DNA from 3 places in the Ideonella sp. BN130291 genome. Region 1 is predicted to be linked to each of the others. Evidence: predicted binding sites of a transcription regulator. Region 1 holds the regulator's gene; each other region holds the start of a gene.
The links. Region 1 encodes HrcA, which represses chaperone genes, less so after heat shock. Its sites were predicted from a motif close to TTAGCACTCNNNNNNNNNGAGTGCTAA; they were not measured.

Region 1 (5,931 bases):
TCACCACGCGCACGTCGCGGGTCATCACATCGCAGATCTGGGCCATCGCCATCTCCTTTGTTCAACGGGTCGGGGGCCTTAGAACGCAGCAGATTTGGTGCCCGGGCTCGCCCACCCCAATCGGCGCAAAGTGCGCATTCCGTCGCATGCAGCGCGGGAGCAGCCCACTAATATCGTGTGGTGAAAGCGCTGTGGCGACGATACGCATTGGCCTTGCTCAATGCCGGCTGCGAGCTCACGCCCGATCGCAGCCTCAAGCGCAAGGTGATGGAAACCAATGTGGGCGTGCTCATCGCCCTGGTGAGCATCGCCTTCTACGACGCCTTGTACATCGCCAGCGGCAACCCGGCGCTCTTGCGCGGCGTGTGGGGCGCACTGCCCAGCTGCGCCGCGTTCCCCCTGGTGTGGTGGCTCAACGCGCGGGGGCGTTTTGTCGTGGCGCGGCGCCTGCTGCTGGTGTGGATGCCATTGCACATCACCATGCTGGTGCTGGTGTCGCAGGGCACGCAGTTCAACGTGCAGCTGTACTTCCTGGTGCTCGCCGCCGTGACACCGATGTTCGTGCCCTGGGCGGAGCGGGCCACCATGGCCACCGCGGTGGCCATCAACCTGGTGCTGTTCATCACCTTCCAGCTGCATGGCTGGCCGGCGGCGCCGGGGTTCGAGGCACTCGGTCCCGAGCTGGTGGGACGGTTCCGGGCCACTGTGTACGTGACGGCGGCGCTGTCCTTCCTGATCGCGGTACTGGTGAGCGAGCGCACCGCGGCCCGCCACGAAGCCGAGCTGCATCGCCAGGCCACCACCGACGCGTTGACGCGGGTGCTGAACCGTTATGCCTTCATGGCCGCACTGGAGCGCGAGGCGGCCGCCGCGGCGCGCACCGGCCAGCCGCTGTGCATCGCGATGGTGGACCTGGACCACTTCAAGGCGGTCAACGACCGCCACGGCCACCTGGCCGGTGACGCGGCGCTGCGCCATGTGGCCCGCATGCTGCGGCGCACGGTGCGCAAGTCGGACTGGCTGGCGCGTTTCGGCGGGGAGGAGTTCGTCGTGCTGATGCCAGGCACCGGGCAGGCCTTGGCTGAAGCCGCCGCCGAACGCATGCGCCTGGCCGCCTGCCAGCCGGGCGAAGCCCGTACCGGGCTCGCCACGGGCCTGACGGTGAGCATCGGCGTCACCCAGTGGCAACCGGGTGAGCCGATCGAGGTAACCCTGAGGCGCGCCGACGAGGCGCTGTACCAGGCCAAGCACCAGGGCCGCGACCGCGTGGTCGCCCTGCCCTGAGCTGCTGCAGCGGCGTCAGCCGGCCTTGTGCGCCTTGCGCTGCTTGACGATCTCGGTCTTGCACTCCTTGGAGACGTCCTTCTTGTGCTCCTTCAGGCAAGCCACGACACGGCCTTCGCCCGGCTGAACGCCGGGGCAGAGCTTTTCCACATCGCCCTTGCATGCCTCGGCCACGGTACCGTCGGCCTTGGGCGCGTCAGCGGCGAACGCGGTGGTGGCGCCCAGGGCGCAAGCAAGAGCGAGAAGCAGCGAACCGGTAGCGTGTTTCATGGTGTCTCCAGGATGGGTGGGTGGGCTGGCAAGCCAGCCCAGGCGATGCTAGCCCGAATGGGCAGCAAGCCATGGACACAACGCGCCCCTGTGCGGCGGGGACGACAGCCGGTGGCAGCGGGCGTCGGTCGGGAGGTGGTAGGCCGTGCAGGGCTCGAACCTGCGACCAAAGGATTATGAGTCCTCTGCTCTAACCGACTGAGCTAACGGCCCGCGCGGCGGATTGTAGGTGGCGCCTACTTCTGGCTCAGCGCGTTGCCCACCAGGCGCGCGGTGATGTCCACGATCTGGATCATGCGGTCATAGGCCATGCGGGTGGGGCCGATCACGCCCAGCGTGCCCACCACCTGACCGTCCACCTCGTAGGGCGCGGTCACCACCGACAGCTCCTCGTAGGGCACCACCCGGCTTTCGCCGCCGATGTAGATGCGCACGCCCTCGGCGCGGCTGGACACGTCGAGCAGGCGCATCAGCTGCGTCTTCTGCTCGAACAGGTCGAACAGCTTGCGCAGCGAGCCCATGTCGTTGAAGTCCTGCACCGTGAGCAGGTTGCGCTCGCCGGACACCACCACCTGCTCGTGGCTCTCGGCCATGGCTTCGGTGCCGGCGTCCACCGCGGCCTGCATCAGCGTGCCGATCTCGCCGCGCAGCTGGTCGATCTCGGTCTTGAGCTTCTCGCGCACCTCCTCGATCGTGAGGCCGCCATAGTGCTCGTTGAGGTAGTTGGTGGCCTCGATCAGCTGGCCCTGCGAATAGTCCTGCGCGGTGAAGATGACCCGGTTCTGCACGTCGCCGTCGGGGGACACGATGATCACCAGCACCCGTTTCTCGCCCAGGCGCAGGAACTCGATGTGGCGGAACACGCTGGGCTTGCGCGGTGCGGTGACCACGCCCACGAAGCTCGACAGGTTGGACAGCAGGTGCGCCGCATTGGCAATCACACGCTGCGGCTGGTCGGGGCGCAGCTGCTCGCGCACCTCGCCGGCGACCAGCCGGTCCATGTCGGGCGGCCGGGCGGTGAGCATGGTGTCCACGAACAGGCGGTAGCCGCGTGCGGTGGGGATGCGGCCGGCCGAGGTGTGCGGGCTGGCGATCAGGCCCAGCTCCTCCAGGTCGGCCATCACGTTGCGGATGGTGGCAGGCGACAGGTCCAGCCCGGAGGCCTTGGACAGCGTGCGCGAGCCCACCGGCTGGCCTTCGGCGATATAGCGCTCGACCAGCGTTTTCAACAGGGTTTTCGCACGCTCGTCCATGGGTTTCATTGTACGGAGCGTGGCCTGTTCAGCGCGTCCAACGCCGGCCTGCGCTGCAAAATCCCTGTGGTGTAATTCCTCGCATGCCGACACGCTTTCGTCACGCCGCGCTCGTGGGCAAACCGCAGGGCCAGGGTATTCGCCCGGTGCTGGAGGAGATTGCCCAATACCTGGTGCGCCAGGGCGTGGAGGTTTCGCTGGAGGCGGACACCGCCCAGGCCACCGGCCTCGCAGGCGAATATGGCGTGATGAGCCGAGCTGAACTCGGCAAGCACTGCGACATCGCGCTGGTGGTGGGTGGCGACGGCACCATGCTGGGCATTGCGCGCGAGCTGGCGCGCTACCACGTGCCGCTGGTGGGCATCAACCAGGGCCGCCTGGGTTTCATCACCGACGTGCCGGTGGGCCAGGTGCTGGAAGCGCTGGCGCCCATCATCGCCGGCGACTTCGAGGAAGAACACCGTGCCATGCTGGACGGCTGCGTCTGGCGCGACGGCGCGCAGATCTTCGAAAGCGTGTCGATGAACGACGTGGTGGTCAGCCGCGGCGCCACCGCCAGCATGGTGGAGCTGAGCGTGCACATCGGCGAGGAGTTCATCGCCAACATCCGCGCCGACGGTCTGATCGTGGCTTCTCCGACCGGTAGCACCGCCTATGCGCTGTCGGCCGGCGGCCCCATCTTGCATCCCGGGCTGGCCGGCTGGGTGCTGGTGCCGATTGCCTCCCACACCTTGTCCAACCGGCCGATCGTGTTGCCCGACGGCGGCGAGATCCGCATCGAGATCGTGGCCGGCCGCGACGCATCCGCCAACTTCGACATGCAGGGCCTGGCCAGCCTGCTGCACGGCGACCAGGTGCGCGTGCGGCGCTCGGCGCACAAGGTGCGCTTCCTGCATCCGCGCGGCTGGAGCTACTACGCCACCCTGCGCCGCAAGTTGCGCTGGTACGAAGGCGTCGTCTGAGCCCTGATACGGTGGCACCCTCATGCTGAAACGCCTTGCCCTTCGTGACTTCGTCATCGTCCCCGCGCTGGAAGTCGAGCTCAACGGCGGCTTCTCCGTGCTCACCGGCGAAACCGGTGCCGGCAAGTCCATCCTGATCGATGCGCTGCAGCTGGCCCTGGGCGCTCGCGCCGATGCCGGCGTGGTGCGCGAAGGCGCCGCCCGCGCGGACATCACGGCCGAGTTCGACACTCCCGCGTCGCTGCAGCCCTGGCTGGTGGACGCCGGCTTCGACGCCGACGATGGCGTGCTGCTGCTTCGCCGCACCATCGACGCGCAAGGCAAGAGCCGGGCGTGGATCAACGGCAGCCCCGCCACGGTGACGCAGCTGCGCGAGGCGGCCGACCACCTGGTGGACATCCATGGTCAGCACGCCTGGCAAAGCCTCACGCGACCCGCCTCGGTGCGCGAGCTGCTGGACGCGCAGGCCGGCGTCGACACCCGCCCACTGGTGGCGTTGTGGTCGCAATGGAAGTCGTCCAGCGACGCGCTGGAGCGCGCGCGCTCGCAGCAAGGCGAGCTCGAACGCGAACGCGAGCGCCTAGCCTGGCAGATCGGCGAGGTGGACAAGCTCGCGCCCGCCGACAATGAGTGGGACGAGCTCAATGCCGAACACCAGCGCCTGTCCAACGCGCAGGCGCTGCTGGACGCCGCCCGGCTGGCGCTGGACGCGGTGAGCGATGGCGACAGCAATGCCGACAGCCTGAGCGCACGCGCTGTTGATGCGCTCGGCGAAGTGGCCGCCTTCGACCAGCAGCTGGCGGGGGTGATCGAGGTGCTGCAGGGCGCGCAGGCGCAGCTGCAGGACGCGGCCCACACCCTGAACGCCTACCTGAACCACACCGAGCTCGACCCCGAGCGCCTGGGTGAGCTGGACCAGCGCATGTCCGCCTGGATGAGCCTGGCGCGGCGCTATCGCCGCCCGCCCGCCGAGCTGCCGGCGCTGCTGGCGCAGTGGAAGCAGGAGTTGGCCTCGCTGGACGCGGCCACCGACCTGCAGGCGCTGGAGGCGGCACGCGCCGAAGCCGAGCGTGCCTACCGGGCCGAAGCCCAGCGCATCGGCCAGTTGCGCAAGAAGGCAGCCCCCCGCTTGGCGAGCGCGGTCACCGAAGCGATGCAGCAGCTGGGCATGGGCGGCGGCCGCTTCGAAGTAGCCCTGCTGCCGCAGGACACACCCCAGTCGTTCGGGCTGGAGTTGGTGGAGTTCCTGGTTGCCGGCCATGCCGGCAGCACGCCGCGGCCGCTGGCCAAGGTGGCCTCCGGTGGCGAGCTGTCGCGCCTGGCTTTGGCGATTGCCGTCACCACCTGCCGTGACGCGAGTGGCGCCGGCACTTTGATCTTCGACGAGATCGATGCCGGCGTGGGCGGCACGGTGGCCGACACCGTCGGCCGGCTGATGAAGCAACTCGGGCGCGACCGCCAGGTGATGGCCGTGACCCACCTGGCGCAGGTGGCGGCCTGTGCCGACCATCACTACGTGGTGTCCAAGGCGGCGCACCAGGGTGTGACCACCAGCGACGTGCAGCCGGTGCAGGGTGAAGCGCGGGTGGCCGAGGTCGCCCGCATGCTGGGTGGTGAGCGCCTGTCCGGCACCAGCGTGGCCCATGCGCAGGAGCTGCTGGCCGTGGCCGGCAACACCGCGGCACCAGCCAAGAAACGGTCACGCGCATGAGCGACACATCCACCCCTGCCGCGCCGCGGGAAGTTGTCCTGATCACCGGCATCTCCGGCTCCGGCAAGTCGGTGGCGCTGCATGCGCTGGAGGACGCGGGCTTCTTTTGCGTGGACAACCTGCCGCCGGAGCTGCTGCGCGAGTTCCTGCGGCTGGAGCAGCAGCGTGAGGCGCGACGCCTGGCCATCGCGATGGACGTGCGCAGCGCCGGCTCCCTGCCGCAGCTGGTGTCCCTGATCAACGATCTGCGCCAGGAGGGCGTGGTCATCCGGCCACTGTTCCTGGACGCGAGCACCGATGCGCTGCTGCGCCGGTATTCCGAATCGCGCCGGCCGCATCCGTTGTCCAGCCCTTCGCACAACCAACCCGCCCGCCGCGCCGGCGACATCGACGGCCAGCGGGCGTTGGTGGAAGTGATCGAGATCGAGCGCAAGCTGCTGGAGGCGCTGCG
Region 2 (5,931 bases), on a different contig from region 1:
CCGAGGGCACGGTCAAGCAGCTGCAAGCCAACAGCGACGCCCTGGTGAAGGCGCAACAGGCCAGCCTGGCCTCGCTGCGCACCGAACTCGCCAACAGCGCCACCCTGGCGTCCACCTTGCGCCTGCTGCTGGTGGCCGGCACGCTGGCGCTGTTCGTGCCGCTGATGTGGCTGACCCTGCGCTCGGTGTGCAAGCCGCTGGATGAAGCGATCGAGGTGGCCAGCCGCATTGCCAAGGGCGACCTGAGCGTGAGCTGGGCGGTGGAAGGCCAGGACGAGCCGGCCCGGCTGATGCATGCGCTGCAGGCCATGCAGGACGCGCTGCGCACGCTGGTGGGCCAGGTGCGCGAATCGGCCGAAAGCATCCAGACGGCCAGCACGGAGGTCGCCTCCGGCAACCAGGACCTGAGCCAGCGCACCGAAGAGGCCGCCTCCAGCCTGCAGCAGACCGCCTCGTCGATGGTGCAGCTGACCGACAACGTGCGCCAGAGCGCGGACGCGGCCTCGCAGGCCAACCAGCTCGCCTCGTCGGCGTCCAACGTCGCCTCGCGCGGCGGCGCGGTGGTGGCCCAGGTGGTGTCGACCATGGACGAGATCAACTCCAGCTCCAAGAAGATCGCCGACATCATCGGCGTGATCGACGGCATCGCCTTCCAGACCAACATCCTGGCGCTGAACGCCGCAGTGGAAGCCGCCCGCGCCGGCGAGCAGGGCCGCGGTTTTGCCGTGGTGGCCGGCGAAGTGCGCTCGCTGGCACAGCGCAGTGCCGAGGCCGCCAAGGAGATCAAGGCCCTGATCGGCACCAGCGTGGACAAGGTGGAGACCGGTGCCCGCCTGGTGCAGGACGCCGGCAGCACGATGAACGAGATCGTGGCCAGCGTGCAGCGTGTGACCGACATCATCGGCGAGATCACCGCCGCATCGGCCGAGCAGTCCGGCGGCATCAGCCAGGTGAGCACGGCCGTGAACACCCTGGACAAGATGACGCAGCAGAACGCGGCGCTGGTGGAAGAGTCCGCCGCCGCGGCGGAAAGCCTGAAGGACCAGGCCCACAAGCTGTCCGGCATCGTGGCGACCTTCCGCCTGGGCGACGCGGGCAGCCGCACGGCACCCGTACCCGCACCCGCCAGCCGCGCGGCCAGCACGCCTGCCCCGGCGGCCAAGCCCGCACCCCCCAGCCGGCCGGCGCCAGTGGCGGCCCACCAGGCGGCAGCGCAAGCCGTCATCGAACGCGCCAAGGAAGAGTCCCGCCCGCCCCTGGCGGTCGCCGCGGCTCCGCTGGCCGCCGCCGCCCCGGCACGTGTGCCTGCCAAACCGGATGACGACGGTGACTGGGAAACCTTCTGAGGCCGCCCGGCTCACAAGACGGCAGCCCGCGGGCTGCCGTTTTTCATTGCGTTAGCACTCACTCTCTAATTTGTGCCGTGTTGATGTGGCGCAATCCGTCATCAGCACTCTCAATTGGCGAGTGCTAATATCGGGAACCGAAGCGGAATCCAAAGGTCAGAGACTTCATGAACCTGTCCCGATCCTCCACCGCCGTTGCCATCCGCGACCCGTGGTCGATGGTGCCGTCCCTGGGCAACCTGGACGCCTACATTTCCGCGGTGAACCGCATCCCCCTGGTCACCCACGACGAAGAGGTCGAGCTGGCCACGCGCTGGCGCACGAGCGGCGACCTCGAGGCGGCCGGCCGCCTGGTGCTGTCGCACCTGCGCCTGGTGGTCTCCGTTTCACGCCAGTACCTGGGCTACGGGCTGCCGCAGGGCGACCTGATCCAGGAAGGCAACGTGGGCCTGATGAAGGCGGTGAAACGCTTCGACCCCACCCAGGGCGTGCGCCTGGTGAGCTACGCGCTGCACTGGATCAAGGCCGAGATCCATGAATACATCCTGAAGAACTGGCGCATGGTGAAGGTGGCCACCACGAAGGCGCAGCGCAAGCTGTTCTTCAACCTGCGCTCGATGAAGCAGGGCATGAAGAGCGAAGCGGCCGATGCGGACACCCACCGCAGCACCCTCACGCCGGCCGAAGTGGCGCAGATGGCGGCGCAGCTGAAGGTCAAGCCCGAAGAAGTGCTGGAGATGGAAACCCGGCTGTCCGGCGGCGACGTGGCCCTGGAGCCGCAGAACGACGACTCGGAAGAGAGCTACGCGCCCATCGCCTACCTGGCCGACGACACCTCCGAGCCCACCCAGGTGCTGGAGGCGCGCCGGCGCGACCACCTGGCCGGCGACGGCGTGCAGCAGGCGCTGGAGGTGCTGGACGACCGCAGCCGCCGCATCGTGGAAGAGCGCTGGCTGAAGGTGAACGACGACGGCTCCGGCGGCATGACGCTGCATGAGCTGGCGGCTGAATACGGCGTCAGTGCCGAACGCATCCGCCAGATCGAGGTGGCCGCCATGAAAAAGATGCGCAAGGCGCTGGTGGCCGAGCCGGCCTGAGGCAGCGCACCTCCATCCTGGTCGAACGGCTCCCGCGGGAGCCGTTTTTCATGCGCGCACGTCGGCTCGCCCGGTGGCCGGCAGGGCGGTCCAGCGGTCCAGCGTGGCGGCCAGGCGCGCGGTGTCCACCGGCTTGGTGAGGTAGTCGTTCATGCCGGCCGCCAGGCAGCGCTCGCGGTCGGCCGGCGTGGCGTGGGCGGTCAGCGCCACCACCGGCATGCGCTGGGCGCGCGCACCCGCTTCCCCGGCGCGCATGCGGCGGGTGAGCTCGTAGCCGTCCACCTCCGGCAGCTGGCAGTCCATCAGCACCAGCGCATAGTCGCGCGCCTGCAGCGCCTTCAGGGCGGCAGGTGCGGCCTCCGCCACGTCGACCTCGAAGCCCAGGTGCTCCACGAAGGCACGCGAGACCATCTGGTTGATCTCGTTGTCCTCCACCAGCAGCACCCGGCCGCGCGAGCCCGCCGGCCGGGTGGCCGGCGCGGCAGTGGTGTTGGCACCCGCCGGTTCCAGCGCACGTGCCAGGCTCGCATCGGACAGCGGCCGATGCAGCCGGGCGGCCGGCGCGGCGAGGGCCCCGGCACTGTCGGGCCACCGCTGCAGCAGCAGCACCACCCAGGGCGCGGGGAGCTCGCCATCCACCGGTGCCAGGCCGGCGGGCCAGCCTTCCATCGGCTCGTCGTAGAGCACCGCGTCCGGCTTCAAGGCCACCAGCGCCTCCGGCTCGAACGCCAGGTCGCGCCAGCTGAGCACGGCCACCACCTCGTGGTGCAGGTACGCCAGGCGGTCGCGCAGCGCCATCTGGCTGCTGGGCGCATCGCTCACCACCGCCACGCGCCGGCTCGGGTCTGCCGCCAGCGGCGGCGCCCCCAGCTCCAGCACCGGCAGCGGCAGGTGCACCCGGAAACTGGTGCCGCGCCCCGGCTCGCTGCACAGGGTGATGCGCCCGGCCATCGCACGCACCAGGGTGTCCACCACGGTCAGCCCCAGGCCGATGCCGCCCTCGCGCCGGGCGATGCTTTCATCCCCCTGCACAAAGGGCGTGAAGACACGGCTCTGCAGCTCCGGTGCGATGCCCTGGCCGGTGTCGCTGACTTCGATGACCAGGCCTTCCGTATCCGAACGCGCGGCCAACACCACCTGGCCGACGCTGGTGAACTTGATCGCGTTGTGCAGCAGATGCAGGCAGATCTGGCGCAGGCGGGCCGGGTCGGCACGCACCACCGAGGGCAGCCCAGGCGCCAGCTGGCATTCGAAAAGCAGGCGCTTGTCCAGCGCCTGGTGCGCCACGGCCGCGGCGGCGTCGTCGAGCAGCTCGCGCAATTGAACGGCTTGCGGCTCCAGGTCCAGGCGCCCGGCTTCGATGTGGGAGAAGTCCAACAGCTCGCTCAGCAGGCCCAGCAGCCCGGTGGCCGAGCGCTGCATCAGCTCGAGGTAGTTGCGCTGGGTGCTGTCCAGCGTGGTGTTGGCCAGCAGCTGGCTCATGCCGAGCACGCCGCTCATCGGCGTGCGGATCTCGTGGCTCAGCTTGGCGAGGAAGCGCGATTTGGCCTGGCTGGCCTCTTCGGCCGCCTGCAGTGCCAGCTGCAGCTCCTGCAAACGCAGCTGCAGCTCGCCGTCCGCCCGCTCCGGGCGCACCGCCGGTGCGGGCGTTGCAGCGGGCGGCAGGTGCACGGTGTCGTGCGCCTGCGCTTCCACCGGGTTGACCGCGGCACGCACGCGCACCAGCGCGTCACGGAAGCGACGGCGGAAGGTGGGCGCTGCGGAATGATGCTGCGGCAAGTCCATGGCAGGCGGTGGGCGCAAGCATAGCGCCGGCCGGCCCGCACGCTGTATCCGCTTGCGGCAGCGCCGCCTCAGTTTCCTAGTTCGATTCCTTGATCAGGCGGCCGCCGGCGGGCTGCACCGGGCGGGCGTTCATCGGGTACAGGCGCGCGAAAAGGTCGATCTGGTCGCCGCCCAGCTGCACCGGCTGTTTCATCACCATCCACAGCACGCCTTCACTGCACGGCGGCGTGGTGAGCGAGCCCATGTAGGTGTAGTAGCGCCGGTCCTCCGGCAGCAGGCGCCCGGGGTCCAGCGTGACACGGGCGGCCTGCTCCTCGCCTTTTTCCAGCGGCAGGTTGTTCCACACCGCCTGCACCACCGGCTGCTGGCTGCCGCGCTCCAGCAGCACCGCCACCACCGCCAGCCGGCCCTCCGCATCCTTGTGCACCAGGTGCACCACCATGTCGAAAGCGCGGCCGTTGATGCGCTCTTCCGACGGGCGGTGAAAATGAAACTGCACCAGCTCATAGCGCCGGCCCAGCACGCTGATGGTGTTGCCGGGCGCCAGGTTCACCTGCACCGTGTGGCCGTTGTCGATGACGCGGAAGTTGCTCGCCTGGTAGGCAAACTCCACTGGCTCCAGCTGCACAGCAAAGCCGTCGCGGATGTCGATCGGGCTCTGGCGGTGGCCGCTGGCGCAGGTGGCGAACTCCGGCTTCAGGCGCGCCCAGGCCTGCGGCCCGGTCTCCCCGGCATAGGACCAGTGCACCGCGCCGGGCTCGATGTGCTCCACCGGCTCGGTCTTCTTCGATGCCGTGCGCCGCACCGGCGCCGCCGTGGCGATCGCCCTGCTGGGCACACGCAGCAGCAGCGATCCGTCGGACGTAGGCTGCCGCACCGAGCCCAGCCGGTCGGACAGGCGCTGGTGCAACGCTTCCAGCGTGTCGTTGCCGGCAGGGGCGGACGCGGCCGATGCCGCCGGCGACGCCGCTGCAGACGCGGCACGCAACGCCGGCACAGCGGCATGTTCTGCGGCGAACGCAGACGGCAGGGTGATGCTCGCCGCGATCAGCGGCGCCAGGAGATGTCTCATCGTGAACGGGCTATCGGCCCGCCGGCCCGGATACTTGAATGCCGCTTCACTGGGTGACGCGCGGCTTCACCCAGATCCAGGCCACCACGCCGATGCTCATCATCAGCAGCGAGGCCGTGGCCAGCGCCACCGTGGAGTGCATCACCAGCGGCGCGATCACGCCGGCAACCAGGCCGTTGGCCATGCTGCCGACGAAGGCCTGCAGGGAGGACGCCATGCCGCGCCGCTCGGGCACCAGGTCCAGCACCATCAGGGTGACCACCGGCACCATCAGCGCCCAGCCGAAGGCGAAGATGCCGATCGGTAGCACGGCCCACCAGGCCTCCGCCGGGAACAGCAGGTTGAGCGCCAGGTTCACCAGCGACACCGCCAGCATGATCACGAAGCCGTGGCGGATCTGGTGCTTGGGCTTGATCTTGCCGGCCAGGCGGCCGCTCAGCCAGGCGCCGCCCATGATGCCGCTGATGGTGAGGCAGAAGAAGACGAAGAAATGCTGTGGCGCCAGGTGCAGGTGTTCGCCCAGGAACACCGGCGCCGACAGCACGTAGAGAAACATGCCGTTGAACGGGATGCCGCTGGCCAGCGCCAGCGCCAGGAAGCGCGGGCTGGCGCCCAGCTCCCAGTAGCCGGC
Region 3 (5,931 bases), on a different contig from region 1:
GGGTGCGCACGAACGGCTGGACGACGACGATGCCCTGCTGGCCGAGATGAGCGCCGTGCTCGATTCCCTGTACGCCCACTATGGCCGCCCGCGGGCCGGGACCAACGCTTGAGACCATCACCGTGAACGACACCCCTGCATCCAACGCACCGCCGGCACCGGCCCCCTACACCCTCTGGCAATTGGTGGCCTACATGCTGGGCCTGGGCACCTGGGGCTTCGGCGGCCCGGTGGCGCTGGTGGGCTACATGTACCGCGACCTCGTGGAGAAGCGCCGCTGGATGACCGAGGCCGACTACAAGGAAGGCATGGCCATTGCGCAGCTGATGCCCGGGCCGCTGGCCGCCCAGCTCGCCATCTACCTGGGCTTCGTGCACCACCGCGTGCTCGGTGCCACGCTGGTGGGCCTGGCCTTCGTGCTGCCCTCGTTCCTGATGGTGGTGGCGCTGGGCGCGGCGTACACCGCCTTCGGCGGCATCGGCTGGATGCAGGCGGTGTTCTACGGCGTGGGCGCCGCGGTGATCGGCATCATCGCGATGAGCGCCTACAAGCTGACCACCAAGAACATCGGCAAGGACAAGCTGCTGTGGGCGATCTTCCTCGTCAGCGCGGGGGTCACGATCGCCACGCAGTCCGAGGTGATCTGGCTGTTCCTTGGCGCCGGCGTGCTGGTGTGGCTGGTGCGGGTGCCGCCGGCCTGGCTCAAGCGCAGCAGCGTGCAGGGCCTGGGCGCGCCGGTGGCCGGCTTCTTCGCCCTCGGCTCGCTGGACCCCGACAAGCTCAAGCAGATCGCGCTGTACTTCACCTATGCCGGCAGCTTCGTCTTCGGCAGCGGCCTGGCGATCGTGCCCTTCCTCTACAGCGGCGTGGTCAAGGAGTACGGCTGGCTCACCGACCGGCAGTTCGTCGATGCGGTGGCGGTGGCGATGATCACGCCCGGGCCGGTGGTCATCACCACCGGCTTCATCGGCTACCTGGTGTCCGGCTTCTGGGGCGCGGTGGTGGCGGCGCTGGCCACCTTCCTGCCCTGCTACCTGCTGACCATCATCCCCGCGCCGTATTTCAAGAAGCATGGCAAGCGCCCGGCGATCGTCGCTTTTGTCGATGGCGTGACCGCGGCCGCGGTGGGCGCGATCGCAGGCGCGGTGGTGGTGATCGGGCAACGCTCCATCACCGATGGGGTGACCGCCGCGCTGGCGCTGGTGACTGCCGCCGTGCTGTGGCGGTTCAAGAAGGTGCAGGAGCCGGCCATCGTGCTGGCGGCCGCCCTGATCGGCCTGCTGGTCCATCCCTTGATGACGCGGGCCTGAGGCCCGGAGAGGACACCATGAACGTCGAACCCCGCCCCTTGGCCCTGGACCTCACGCGCCTGCAAGGCCTGTCCGCACGCCTGGTCGCGAGCCACCATGAGAACAACTATGCCGGCGCGGTGAAGCGCTTGAACGCGATCCGCCAGCAGCTGCAGCAGCTCGACTGGGCCGGCGCGCCGGTATTCACGGTCAACGGCCTGAAGCGGGAGGAGCTGATCGCGGCCAATTCCGCCTGGCTGCATGAGCTGTACTTCGACGGACTGGGCGGCGACGGCGAGCTGCCGGACTGTGGCCTGTCGATCGCGCTGGAGCGCGACTTCGGCTCGGTGGAGCGCTGGCGCGCCGAGTTCACCACGCTGGCCAAGGCCATGGGCGGCGGCTCGGGCTGGGCGCTGCTGTCGTGGTCATCGCGCGAAGGGCGCCTGCTGACCCACTGGGCCGCGGACCACACCCACCTGCTGGCCGGCGCCACGCCGATCCTGGCGTTGGACATGTACGAACACGCCTACCACATGGACTTCGGCGCCAAGGCTGGCGCCTACGTCGATGCGTTCATGCAGAACATCCGCTGGGATGCGGTGTACCAGCGCTATGGCGCGGCCGTGGCGGCGGATGCCGCTGCGCTGGCGGCCGAGCCTGTGGCCGTGGCGCAGGCCGCGCAGTTGATCGACGTGCGGCGCGCGCAGACCTATGCCAGTGCGCACTACATGCTGCAAGGCGCCCGCTGGTGCGACCCCGCCAGGCTGGCATCCTGGAGCAGCGAGCTCGACCCGGACCGGCCGGTGCTCGTGTACTGCGCCCACGGGCTGGACATCGGCCGCTCCGCGGCCCTGGCCCTGCGCGCCCGCGGCTTCGACGCGCGCTTCGTCACCGGCGGCATCGAGGCCTGCCGCGCTGCGGGCCTGCCGCTGGCCGACAGGCCGTAGCGCCAGCCGCTCCACTTTCCCGGCCAAGCGGCCGCACTGGCCGGTGATTTGAAACAAGTCTCTTGAAGCGCGCAGTCCGAACCCTATAATTCGTCTGCTAGCACTCGCCGCCGGTGAGTGCTAATGGGGCAGATTCAGGACGCCCCAACTGATGTGAAGAAGCACTAACTATCGCTGCGCTTCCCAATCACTCTTACCGCACATTTCAAGGAGATGCAATGAAACTTCGTCCTTTGCACGATCGTGTGATCGTCAAGCGCTTGGAACAAGAAACCAAGACCGCCTCGGGCATCGTGATTCCTGACAACGCTGCCGAGAAGCCGGACCAGGGCGAAGTCCTGGCTGTCGGCCCGGGCAAGCGCAATGAAAAGGGCGATTTCGTGGCCCTGAACATCAAGGTGGGCGACCGCGTGCTGTTCGGCAAGTACAGCGGCCAGACCGTCAAGGTCGATGGCGACGAACTGCTGGTGATGCGCGAAGAAGACCTCTTCGCCGTCGTCGAGAAGTAATCCACCCCCAAGAATTCCGGAGAGATACACATGGCAGCAAAAGACGTCATCTTTGGCGGCGAAGCACGCGCCCGCATGGTTGAAGGCGTGAACATCCTGGCCAATGCGGTCAAGGTCACGCTGGGCCCCAAGGGCCGCAACGTGGTGCTCGAGCGTTCGTTCGGCGCCCCCACCGTCACCAAGGACGGTGTGTCGGTGGCCAAGGAAATCGAGCTGAAGGACAAGCTCCAGAACATGGGCGCCCAGATGGTCAAGGAAGTTGCTTCCAAGACCTCGGACAACGCCGGTGACGGCACCACCACCGCCACCGTGCTGGCCCAGGCCATCGTGCGCGAAGGCATGAAGTACGTGGCCGCCGGCATGAACCCGATGGACCTCAAGCGCGGCATCGACAAGGCCGTGCTGGCCCTGGTGGAACAGCTGAAGAAGCAGTCCAAGCCCACCACCACGAGCAAGGAAATCGCCCAGGTTGGCACCATCTCCGCCAACAGCGACAACTCCATCGGCGAAATCATCGCCGAGGCGATGGACAAGGTCGGCAAGGAAGGCGTGATCACCGTCGAAGACGGCAAGAGCCTGGCCAACGAGCTGGATGTCGTGGAAGGCATGCAGTTCGACCGCGGCTACCTGTCGCCCTACTTCATCAACAACCCCGACAAGCAGAGCGCGATCCTCGAGAACCCGTTCGTGCTGCTGTTCGACAAGAAGATCAGCAACATCCGCGACCTGCTGCCCACGCTGGAGCAGGTGGCCAAGGCTGGCCGTCCGCTGCTGATCATCGCTGAAGAAGTCGAAGGCGAAGCGCTGGCGACCCTGGTGGTCAACACCATCCGCGGCATCCTGAAGGTCGTGGCCGTCAAGGCGCCTGGCTTCGGCGACCGCCGCAAGGCCATGCTGGAAGACATCGCCATCCTCACCGGCGGCAAGGTCATCGCTGAAGAAGTGGGCCTGACGCTCGAGAAGGTGACGCTGGCCGACCTGGGCCAGGCCAAGCGCGTGGAAGTGGGCAAGGAAAACACCACCATCATCGATGGCGCCGGTGCCGCTGCCGACATCGAAGCCCGCGTGAAGCAGGTGCGCATCCAGATCGAGGAAGCCACCAGCGACTACGACCGTGAGAAGCTGCAAGAGCGCGTGGCCAAGCTGGCCGGCGGTGTGGCGGTGATCAAGGTCGGTGCCGCCACCGAAGTGGAAATGAAGGAAAAGAAGGCTCGCGTGGAAGACGCGCTGCACGCCACCCGCGCTGCCGTGGAAGAAGGCATCGTGGCCGGCGGTGGTGTGGCCCTGCTGCGCGCCCGTCAGGCTGCTGGCGAGATCAAGGGTGACAACCCGGATCAAGACGCCGGCATCAAGCTGGTGCTCAAGGCGATCGAAGCCCCGCTGCGCGAAATCGTCTACAACGCCGGCGGTGAGCCGAGCGTGGTGGTCAACGCGGTGTTGGCCGGCAAGGGCAACTACGGCTTCAATGCGGCCAACGACACCTACGGCGACATGATCGAGATGGGCATCCTGGACCCGACCAAGGTGACCCGCACGGCGCTGCAGAACGCCGCCTCCGTGGCGTCGCTGATGCTGACGACCGAAGCCATGATCGCCGAGGCCCCCAAGGACGAAGCTCCGGCCATGCCGGGCGGCGGCATGGGTGGCATGGGCGGCATGGGCATGGACATGTAAGTCCAGGCATAAAGTCGCTGATCATCGAAAGGGCCGCAGCAATGCGGCCCTTTTTCATGTCGGCGAGCGGGATAATTCACGGGTGAACAGGCCCACACCAGCCACCCATCCGCTGCTGCTCCAGTTCATCGAGGACGAGCTCGCCCGTGCGCCCTTGCTGATCGACGAGGTGCTGCAGGGGCTGGCCGACGCGCCGCTGCGCTTCGACCCCGAGGCCACCTCCGTCCAGCGCCGCCAGGTCATCGACCAGCACGAGGCGCTGCACCGCCACCGGCCGTTCATGGTGAAGGCCTTTGCCCAGACGCTGCGTGAGCAGGTGGGCACGGCCGCGCGCGAGCAGGCCGCCGCGGTGCGCGGCATCACGCTGGAAGAGGCCGACGAGCTCAGCCTGTCGCTGGTGGACGAGGACGAGGTGGCCACCGACGTGGAGCTCCAGCGCGCCATCGTCATGATCCACAGCACCGCGGAATACGAGCTGCGCGAGTTGCGCAGCTTCACCTCGGCGCTGGTGGGCGACGTGCATGTGGCGCACGACACCAATCCCTTCCGGCCGGAAGCCTATGCCCGCGCCCTGCTGGCCGCCGTGCGCGCCATGCAGGCGCCGGCCGCGGAGCAGCTGGCCTTGATGCGCCAGGCGGTGGCGCCGCTGGCGCAGGCGCTGCGCAAGGCCTACGCGGCGGCGAGCACCCGGCTGGAATCCCAGGGCGTGGAGCCCGGCACCTACCGCACCATCGTCATGCCGCCCGGCAGCGTGGGCCCGCGCACCAAGGTGCATGCGCCGCGCGCCGACCTGCATGCGCTGCGCGACAGCATGCCGGTGCCCTTCGACATGGAGCCGAACGCGCCGCCGGCCCCGTTGCATTCGCCGCACGCCGCGGTGCCGCACAGTGCGTCCGCTCCGCAGCGCACGGCCACCGCCGGCCCGCGCGCGCCCGAACTGCCCCGCCTCGGCGAAGCCCCCACCCAACGGCTGGACCAGCAGCTGATCGAGCTGCTCACCCGCCTGTTCGACGCCATCCTGGCCGACCGTGCGCTGCCGCAGGACGTGCAGCTGCTGCTGTCGCGCCTGCAGACCTCCGCCGTGCGGGTGGCGCTGCGCGACCCCGGCATGCTGGACAGCTATGAACACCCGGTGTGGGAGTTCATGGACCGGCTGGCCTTCGACGCCGAACGCCTGGCGCCCGACGCGGCCGCGCGAGAAACGTTCCTTCGCTATGCGCAGGGGCTGGTCGACAACATGGTGCATGAGCCGGTGCAGGACGCCGGCCTGTACCGCTGGGGCATCGACCGTTTTGTGAGCTACGAAGACCACCTGCTGGTGCAGCAATGCCAGGAGGTGCAAGCCCAGATCGATTCGCTGCGCTCGGCCGCGCTGGCCGACAGCGACGCCGGCGTGCCCGTGTCCCCCACCGCCACCAGCCAGCCACTGGATGTCGGCAGCCTGGAGACCGTGCCGGCCGAGCTGATGGACGTGGCGCCGGCCACCGGTCGGCCCGCGGCCACGGCGCCCTC

Region 2: the regulator HrcA is predicted to act here: its motif matches at 1,448-1,474, upstream of rpoH (RNA polymerase sigma factor RpoH).
Region 3: the regulator HrcA is predicted to act here: its motif matches at 2,334-2,360, upstream of groES (co-chaperone GroES).

What each region holds. Positions count from the first base shown of each region.
Region 1 is NZ_JAZARE010000012.1:147,939-153,869, reverse strand. It holds gene VPH43_RS23505 (CBS domain-containing protein) at 1-46, opposite strand, end outside; gene VPH43_RS23500 (GGDEF domain-containing protein) at 181-1,284, shown strand; gene VPH43_RS23495 (cysteine rich repeat-containing protein) at 1,300-1,554, opposite strand; tRNA gene VPH43_RS23490 (tRNA-Ile) at 1,691-1,767, opposite strand; gene hrcA (heat-inducible transcriptional repressor HrcA) at 1,791-2,816, opposite strand; gene VPH43_RS23480 (NAD kinase) at 2,891-3,769, shown strand; gene recN (DNA repair protein RecN) at 3,792-5,480, shown strand; gene rapZ (RNase adapter RapZ) at 5,477-5,931, shown strand, end outside.
Region 2 is NZ_JAZARE010000004.1:13,092-19,022, reverse strand. It holds gene VPH43_RS09310 (methyl-accepting chemotaxis protein) at 1-1,346, shown strand, start outside; gene rpoH (RNA polymerase sigma factor RpoH) at 1,514-2,443, shown strand; gene VPH43_RS09300 (response regulator) at 2,492-4,228, opposite strand; gene VPH43_RS09295 (carbonic anhydrase) at 4,305-5,300, opposite strand; gene VPH43_RS09290 (multidrug effflux MFS transporter) at 5,347-5,931, opposite strand, start outside.
Region 3 is NZ_JAZARE010000001.1:588,956-594,886, forward strand. It holds gene VPH43_RS02755 (chromate resistance protein ChrB domain-containing protein) at 1-112, shown strand, start outside; gene VPH43_RS02760 (chromate transporter) at 195-1,310, shown strand; gene VPH43_RS02765 (Fe-Mn family superoxide dismutase) at 1,328-2,236, shown strand; gene groES (co-chaperone GroES) at 2,455-2,745, shown strand; gene groL (chaperonin GroEL) at 2,776-4,419, shown strand; gene VPH43_RS02780 (DUF1631 family protein) at 4,502-5,931, shown strand, end outside.